2 linked regions of the Pseudolabrys taiwanensis genome follow. The protein of the gene in region 1 interacts with the protein of each later gene in a pairwise test. Links are inferred from orthologs where the notes say so. Each region holds a gene or a part of one and is shown on either strand. Other genes may lie near its edges.

Region 1 (4,306 bases):
TCGGCTGCATGACGAGCTACGGCGACAAATGGCTCGGCTATGCCGAGTTCGATCCGGTGTGGAAGGAGCTCAACCGCCGCAAGGCGACGGTCTACACGCATCCGACCGCCGCGAACTGCTGCGTCAATCTCGTGCGCGGGATCGACGACGCCTATCTCGAATTCGGCACCGACACCGCGCGCTCGATCTTCAGCCTCGTCTTCTCCGGCACGGCGGCCAAGTATCCGGACATCAACTGGATCTGGTCGCATGGCGGCGGCGCGCTGACCGCCTTTGCCGAGCGCTTCCTCGTGCAGGCGATGATGCGCCCGCCCTACAAGGACAAGGTCACGCGCGAGCAGGTCAATGCGCAGCTCACGCGCTTCTATTACGACACGGCACAGATATCGAACGACGTCACGCTCTCGGCGCTGGTGAAGCTCGTGCCGACCTCGCAGATCGTCTACGGCACGGACTTCCCCTACCGCACCGGCATGGACCACACCAAGGGCGTCGGCGCCTTCTTCAAGGGCGCCGATCTCAAGGCGGTCAACCGCGAGAACGCGCTGCGTCTCGTGCCGCGGCTGAAGTCCGCCTGACGCGCCGCGTGTCAGAAGCCCGCCGCGCGCACCAGCGCGGCGGCGCCAACGCCGGCGACGACGGCGGCGAAGTCGTTGCGCAAGGTGAGCATGGCGGTCAGCGCCGCGAGTGCCGCGGCAAAGCCGCTGACGCCGCCATGCACCAGAAGCGGCGCGACGGTGGCGGCGATGATCGCGCCCGGCAGCGCCTCGAGCACGCGCGACAGACTCGGCCCGATGGGCACGCGGCCGATCAGCCAGTAGCCGCCCGCGCGCGTCAGATAGACCGCGAGCGCCATCGCGGCGACGATGGCAAAGAAGCCGAGCGGATCGCGTTCAATCATCGATCAGCCCACCCACGATGCTGCCGGCCAGCGCGCCGAGGATGACGTACCAGAAGCCGCCGAGCAGCATATCCGCCGCCACGGCAACGACGGCGGCGACGATCCAACCGATGGACCGCCGCGAGCCTTGCCATAGCGACACCAGCATCGCCGTGAAGAACGCGGGCATCACCATGTCGAGGCCGAAGCGATAGGGGTCGACCGCCGAGCCGAGCCAATAGCCGGGCGCCGCCGAGATCACCCAGGTCACCCAGCAGGTCGCGGCGCTGCCGATGACGAAGCCCGGATCGTCGCCGCCATTGCGCCGGTAGCGCAGCCCCAGGACCCAGGGCGGCTCGACGAGGAAATGCAGGAATGGATAGACCTGCGACGCCGGCAATCTGCCGAGCAACGGGCGCATCGACGCGCCGATCAGCAGGAAGCGCGAGCAGATGACGAAGGTCGCCACCGCGGCGGCAAAGATCGTGGCTGCGGTGAATTGCTGCGGCCAGGAATCGACGACGATGATCTGCGCGACGCCCGCGAACACGGCCGCGCTCATCAGTTCAGCTTCCAGCAGCGTGAAGCCCTTGCGCGCGGCCACCGTGCCGAACGCCATGCCGAAGGCGAACAACCCCGGCATCACCGGCAGAGTGACGACGACGCCCTCGCGGAAGGCCGCGAAGGTCCAGGCAGGTGTCGGCTGAGAGGATCGGGAGGTCATTGGAAGCTATCGCTTCAATTCCGCTCGTCCCCGCGAAACGGGGACCCAGTTCGTAAAGCCATGCACGGCGCGCTGGATACCCGCTTTCGGGGGCATGAGCGGCACTCCGTAATAGATGTTCGTCTATCCGCAAAGAGCCTGACGCGGAAGCCACAAACGAAACCGACCGCCATGCGTGCCGCCGTTATGCCCCGCCGTACGCTGCAGTGGCGGCGCGAGCACTGGATCGCCCGCTTTCGCGGGCGACGACAGCTTCATAGGTCGGCAGCCCCGGCACCACTCCAAAAGAAAACGCCCGCCATGCGGCGGGCGTTTCGTATCCGTGTTGCAAGCCTCAGCCCTGCGGCTGCGGCGCGACATCGCCGGTCGGCGGCGCATCGGGACGCGGCCGCGGCTTGCCGGCGGGCGGCACCGCCGACGAGCGCGGACCGGTCGGCTCGATCACCGACTCGCGCACCGGACGGATGCCGTTGATCAAGTCCTTGATCTCATCGCCGGTCAGCGTCTCGAACTCGAGCAGGCCCTTGGCGAGCGTTTCGAGATCGGCGCGCTTCTCGGTCAGGATGCGACGCGCATCCTCAAGACCGGACTCGACGAGCTTGCGCACCTCGGCGTCGATCTTGCGGCTCGTCTCTTCCGAGACGTTGGTCTGCCGCGCGACCTGGTAGCCGAGGAACACTTCGTCCTGGTTCTCGCCATAGGCGACCGGGCCGAGCTCGGTCGAGAAGCCCCAGCGCGTGACCATCATACGGGCGAGCTTGGTGCCCTGCTCGATGTCGCTGGCGGCGCCGGAGGTGACCTTCTCGTTGCCGAACACGAGCTCTTCCGCCACGCGGCCGGCCATGATGATGGCGAGGCGCGAGGTCATCTGCTCGTAGGACATCGACAGCTTGTCGCGTTCCGGCAACTGCATGACCATGCCGAGCGCACGGCCACGCGGGATGATCGTCGCCTTGTGCACCGGATCGGTCGCCTTGACGTTGAGCGCGACCAGCGCGTGCCCGCCTTCGTGATAGGCGGTGAGGAGCTTCTCCTCGTCCGTCATCACCAGCGTGCGGCGCTCGGCGCCCATCATCACCTTGTCCTTGGCGTCCTCGAACTCCGCCTGCGTGACCATGCGCTTGTTGCGGCGCGCGGCCATGAGGGCGGCTTCGTTGACGAGGTTCATCAGGTCGGCGCCGGAGAAGCCGGGCGTGCCGCGCGCGACGGTCTTGAGGTTCACGTCCGGCGCCAGCGGCACCTTGCGCACGTGCACCTTCAGGATCTGCTCGCGGCCCATGACGTCCGGGTTCGGCACCACGACCTGGCGGTCGAAGCGGCCGGGACGCAGCAGCGCCGGATCGAGCACGTCAGGACGGTTGGTCGCGGCGATGAGGATGATGCCCTCGTTCGCCTCGAAGCCGTCCATCTCGACCAGCAACTGGTTGAGCGTCTGCTCGCGTTCATCGTTGCCACCGCCGAGGCCGGCGCCGCGATGACGGCCGACCGCGTCGATTTCGTCGATGAAGATGATGCACGGCGCGTTCTTCTTGGCCTGCTCGAACATGTCGCGCACGCGGCTAGCGCCAACGCCGACGAACATCTCGACGAAGTCGGAGCCCGAAATCGTGAAGAACGGCACGTTCGCTTCGCCGGCGACGGCGCGCGCAATCAGCGTCTTACCGGTGCCCGGAGGGCCGACCAGCAATACGCCGCGCGGAATGCGGCCGCCGAGACGTTGGAATTTGCCGGGGTCGCGCAGGAATTCGACGATCTCCTGCAGGTCCTGCTTGGCTTCGTCGACACCGGCGACGTCTTCGAACGTCACGCGGCCGTGCGATTCAGCCAAGAGCTTGGCGCGCGACTTGCCGAAGCCGAGCGCCTTGCCGCCAGCGCCCTGCATTTGGCGCGACAGGAATATCCACACGCCGATGAGCGCGATGAACGGCAGCCACGACACGAGCAGCGACACGAACCACGGCACGTTGTCCTGCTGCGGCCGCGCGGTGATCGACACGCCCTTGGAATAGAGCTTCTGCACGAGGCCCGGATCGCTCGGGGCATAGGTCTGGAAGCTGGTACCGTTGGCGAAGGTGCCGTGAATTTCCGGCCCTTGGATCACGACGTCGCGCACGCGACCCTGATCGACTTCGCTCAACAGCTGAGAAAAGGAAATATCCTGCGCAGTGGTGCGCTGTCCCGGGTTCTGGAAGAGGGTGAACAGCGCGAGCAGCAGGAGGACGATAATCACCCAGAGGGCGAAATTGCGTAAGTTGGCGTTCATCAGGCGTCCTTACCCGCCGCGAGAGCGGCCCGCGGCCATGAGATTTCTACGCCGCATTCGTGGCGGCTTCGCGTCCTTGCCAATGTAGGCAGCACGCCGCCTCCTGGAAAGGGCTCGATTCTATATATTCTAGCGCGATTTGCCGCGCGTGGCGCGGCCTCCGGCGCGGCCCTGTCGGTGCTTGGTTAAGGTCTTGCTGCGACGCGGCGGCGCCGGCTCCACCAAAATTTCTGCAACCGTGAGTGTCACAATCGCGCCGGCCAGACTGCGGCGGAAGCGGCTGCCCGTTTTGTGGGCCTGATCGAGGGCCTGCTTGAGCGCTTCCAGCTTGCCCAGTTCGACCTGCCCCTCGGTACCATAGCGCGCAATGCCGCGGCCGAGCAGCCGCAGCGCGATCTCCTCCGGCATCGTGTCGTAGCGCCCCCGATCGTAGCGGATA
Region 2 (4,403 bases), 3.1 Mb from region 1 along the record:
CACGAAGGTCGGATCGCCATCCGGTGACACCACCAGCAGCACCACCGACTTCTTGCCGTCCTTCTTGAGCTGGTCGAGCCGCTTCTGCAGGTCGGCCGCATTGTTGACCGGCTGCTGCTGCACTTCGGCGATCACCATACCGGGCACAAGCCGCTTCTCGGCCGCGGCCGAATTGGCGTCGACACCGGTGATGACGACGCCCGTCTTCACCTTATCCTTGACCTTGTACTTCTTGCGCGTGTCCGCGTTGAGGTTGGTCAGGTCGAGGCCGAGCGCCTTCTTCACCACCGATTTGTCGTCGGCGGGCGCGGCTTCATCCTTCTTGGCCGCAAGCGCCGCCTGCTTCTCGCCATCCTCGAGGCGGCCGAGCTTGACCGTCTTCTTCTCTTCCTGGCCCTTGCGGATGACGACGACCTCGACGTCCTTGCCGACGGGCGTCTCGGCGACGATCTTCGGCAGATCACGCATTTCCTTGATGTCCTTGCCGTCGAACTTGACGACAACGTCACCTGGCTCGATGCCGGCCGGCTTCGCCGGACCCTTCTCGTCGATGCCGGCAATGAGCGCGCCCCGCGCGGGCTTGATCGACAGGCTCTCGGCGATCTCGTCGGTCACCTGCTGGATGCGCACGCCGAGCCAGCCGCGGCGGGTCTCACCGAACTCGCGCAGCTGGTCGATCACCGCCACGACCGTCTTCGACGGCACGGCAAAGCCGATGCCGATCGAGCCGCCGGATGGCGAGATGATCGCGGTGTTCACGCCAATGACGTCACCGTTGAGATTGAACAGCGGACCGCCCGAGTTACCGCGGTTGATGGCGGCGTCGGTCTGAATGTAGTTGTCGTAGGGGCCGGAATTGATGTCGCGGTTGCGGGCCGAGACGATGCCGGCCGTGACCGTGCCGCCGAGGCTGAACGGGTTGCCGATGGCGATCACCCATTCGCCGAGACGCAGCTTGTCGGAATCGCCGAACTTCACCGCCTTCAGCGGCTTCTCGCTCTTCACACGAAGCAGCGCGAGGTCCGTCTTGGTGTCGCGGCCGACGATCTCGGCCTTCAGCGTCGTGCCGTCATTGAGGATGACGTTCACTTCGTCGGCGTCGGCGATGACGTGGTTGTTGGTCACGACCAGGCCGGACGAGTCGATGATGAAGCCCGAGCCGAGCGAGTTCACGCGCCGCGGCGTCGGCTTCTGGCCGTTCTGCCCCTGTTGACCTTGCTGGCCCGGCTGCCCGGGGCCGCCCTGGCCGCCGCGCCGGTTCTTGAAGAACTCCTCGAAGAATTCCTCGAACGGCGAGCCCGGCGGCAACTGCGGCATCGCGTTGCTGCTCATGTCGACGGACTGCTTGGTCGAGATGTTGACCACCGCGTCGATGACCTGCTCGGCCACGTCGGCGATGCCCTCCGGACCGCGTGCCTGCGCGACGCCGGTCGAGGCCTGCCAAACCAAGGCAGCGGCAGCAAAAAGAGCGAGGCCAGCGCGAACCGCAGGCTTCGTCGAAGGACTAAAATGGGCGCCCATGGGCGTCGATTCTCCTGGGGAAAAGGTCTCTGACAAGGTGGCCCCGTCTTCGGGGCGATTCAAGGGCGCTGGCGATCAATACCGCGGGAGAGAGACCGGCATTTCGCCGCGGAATCTCGCGAAAAATGCGCCTTTTTAGGCCCGCACCAGCCAGACAAGGACCAACCCGATCACGGCCGAGGCGATCCCGATGACGCGCAATTGCGCCTCCGGGGTCTCCACCACGCTGATCATGGCCCGCTTGGCCGGTCCCGGCAGGGCGGCAAAGAGCAGGCCCTCGATGACGAAGACCAGTCCCACCGCCGCCAGGAAATCCGTCATGCGGGCTGCTTAACGGGCCGGTTGCGCTGCTGGCTGAGCTGGCTGCGCCGGCTGAGCTGCCGGGGTTTGGGCGCCGTTTGCCCGTCCCTTGCCGTTCGGATCGTTGAAGAACCGGAAGAAGCTCGAATCCGGCTTGATCACCAACCGGGTGTCCGCCGGCTTCAGACCCGTCTCATAGGCCTGCATCGAGCGGTAGAAGGTGAAGAAGTCCGGGTCCTGGCTGAACGCCTCGGCGAAGATCTGGTTGCGCTTGGCATCGCCTTCACCGCGGATCTGTTCGGCTTGCGACTGCGCGTCCGCCACCAGCACCGTGACCTCGCGGTCGGCCCGCGAGCGGATCTCCTGCGAACGCTGCGCACCGGTGGCGCGGAACTCGGCCGCCTCGCGCTGACGCTCCGTCTGCATGCGCTGATAGACCGCCTGGCTGTTCTGCTCCGGCAGGTCGGCGCGGCGGATACGCACGTCGACCACCTGGATGCCATAGGCGCCCGCCTCGCGATCGACCAGTTGCTGGATGCGGGACATCAGATCGGCGCGCTGGTCGCGCACGACATGGGTGAACGTCACCTCGCCCAACACGCGGCGCAGCGCCGAGTTGAGCAGGATCGACAATTGCGAATTGGCGCCGGTGATCGAACCCAGCGTCTGATAGAAGCGCAGCGGATCCTGGATGCGATAACGCGCGAAGGCGTCGACTACGAGACGCTTCTGGTCGGAGGCGATCACCTCCTGCGGCGGCGCTTCGAGGTCGAGGATGCGCTTGTCGATCGCGATGACGCTGTCGATGAACGGCACCTTGACGTGCAAGCCGGGCTCGCTGACGACGCGCACCGGCTGGCCGAGACGGACAACCAAAGCCTGCTGCGTCTGGTAGACCGCGAACAGCGACGAATAGCCGACGATCAACGCGACGACGACCAGGACGGCGACGACGCCACCGATGAAGTTGGTCCTCATTGGCGGGCTCCCGTCTGCGGCTGGTTGCGCGGCTGCGATCCGCGCGGCAGCTCATTGAGCGGCAGATAAGGCACCACGCCACCGCCATTGGCGCCGGCCTGGCCGGAATCGAGGATGATCTTGTCGGTCGAGCCCAGGACGCGCTCCATGGTCTCGAGATACATACGCTCGCGCGTCACGTCCGGCGCCTTCTTGTACTGCTCGTAGATCTTCAGGAAGCGCGCCGTCTGACCGGTCGCTTCCGCCACCGTCTGCTGACGATAGGCTTCGGCGGCCTGAACGATCTGCGCCACGCGGCCGCGCGCTTCCGGCACGACCTTGTTGGCATAAGTCTGCGCTTCGTTGACCGCGCGCTCGAGGTCGGCGCGCGCCGCCTGCACGTCGCGGAATGAATCGATGACCTGCGTCGGCGGGTCGACCTTCTGCAACTGCACCTGCTGCACGACGATGCCCGCGCGATAATTGTCGAGCGTCTTTTGCATGAGATCCTGCACGGCGGTCTCGATGGTCTGCCGCGCGCCGGTCAGGATCGGCTGAATCTCGGAACGGCCGATGACCTCGCGCATGGCGCTCTCGGCCACCGCCTTTACCGTGCCTTCCGGGTTCTGGATGTTGAAGAGGTATTCGCCGACGCCGGTCGGCTTCACCTTCCACAGCACCGAGAAGTCGACGTCGACGATGTTCTCGTCGCCGGTGAGCATCAGGCTTTCCTCCGGCACGTCGCGCACGGTCGAGCCGCGGCGCAGGTCGTCGACGATGCGCATGCCGATATCGATCTTGTTGACGCGCAGCGCCTTCGGCGTGAGCACGGTCTCGATCGGGTACGGCAGGTGGTAATTCAGGCCCGGCTGCACTTCGCGCACTTGCTTGCCGAAGCGCAGCACCACGCCGAGCTCATCCGGCTCGACGCGGAAGAAGCCGGAAAAGCCCCACAGCGCCACGGCGGCGAGCACCACGAGGGCAATGCCCTTGCCGCCCATATTGCCGCCCGGCAGCACGCGCCGGAGCCGGTCCTGGCCGCGGCGGAGCATTTCCTCCAGATCGGGCGGTGTCGGTCCGGACGACTGCGGTCCGGAGCCCCAGGGGCCCTTGCCCCCACCCGAGCCCCACGGGCCGCCGCCCCCGCCTTGTTGCTGCCATGGCATTCAGAATCTCTCCCGCTGCCGTACGGCGGCAGCCTGTACCTCTTTGTCGGGACAGGGTTATAGGGGAGTGCCGGGGCCATTACAACGCGCTGTCATGCCGCAACTTTGTCGGCATCGGCTTGAAATCGCCGTCTTTTTTCTGAGGCGCCGTTAATAAGCAGTGCGCGAGTCGAGACCGTGGGCCCGTCGCGCGCGCCAAGTGGCGGCGCGGCGATCAGTTGTGCTCGCTCGGCCCCATGATGACGATGCCTTCCGATGCCTCGACATGACGGACGAAGATGTACTTGTCCTCGCGGCCGTCGGAATGCTTGCGCCGGATGTCGCGGCGGACATCGGCATCGACCTTGGCGACGACGACGTAGGGCACGGCGGCGTTCAAGCCGGTGTCGCAATGCGCGGCGAACTCATCCAGATCGCGCGCCGTATAGGCGTGCTCGATGCCCGCGCCGCGCGCGATGG

The links. Proteins that work in one complex are often made in the same cells at the same time.
Region 2: the proteins of ftsH (region 1) and hflC interact in binary tests that used the Escherichia coli proteins (3 or more experiments, as listed by UniProt). The link is inferred for Pseudolabrys taiwanensis from one-to-one orthologs.

The regions. Positions count from the first base shown.
Region 1 is NZ_CP031417.1:2,308,301-2,312,606, forward strand. What follows is about bases 1,404-4,306. They hold ftsH (ATP-dependent zinc metalloprotease FtsH), read right to left. Parts: upstream 3,868-4,306; coding sequence 1,939-3,867; downstream 1,404-1,938. Other genes in these bases: DW352_RS11085 (AzlC family ABC transporter permease), read right to left, coding at 1,404-1,604; tilS (tRNA lysidine(34) synthetase TilS), read right to left, coding at 3,997-4,306. In the rest of the region: DW352_RS11075 (amidohydrolase family protein), read left to right, coding at 1-578; DW352_RS11080 (AzlD family protein), read right to left, coding at 590-901; more of DW352_RS11085, read right to left, coding at 894-1,403. UniProt on the Escherichia coli protein: Acts as a processive, ATP-dependent zinc metallopeptidase for both cytoplasmic and membrane proteins. Plays a role in the quality control of integral membrane proteins.
Region 2 is NZ_CP031417.1:5,387,703-5,392,105, reverse strand. What follows is about bases 826-3,825. They hold hflC (protease modulator HflC), read right to left. Parts: upstream 2,800-3,825; coding sequence 1,852-2,799; downstream 826-1,851. Other genes in these bases: hflK (FtsH protease activity modulator HflK), read right to left, coding at 2,796-3,825; DW352_RS25650 (DUF2065 domain-containing protein), read right to left, coding at 1,657-1,842; DW352_RS25655 (Do family serine endopeptidase), read right to left, coding at 826-1,521. In the rest of the region: more of DW352_RS25655, read right to left, coding at 1-825; more of hflK, read right to left, coding at 3,826-3,944; DW352_RS25635 (thiamine pyrophosphate-dependent enzyme), read right to left, coding at 4,159-4,403.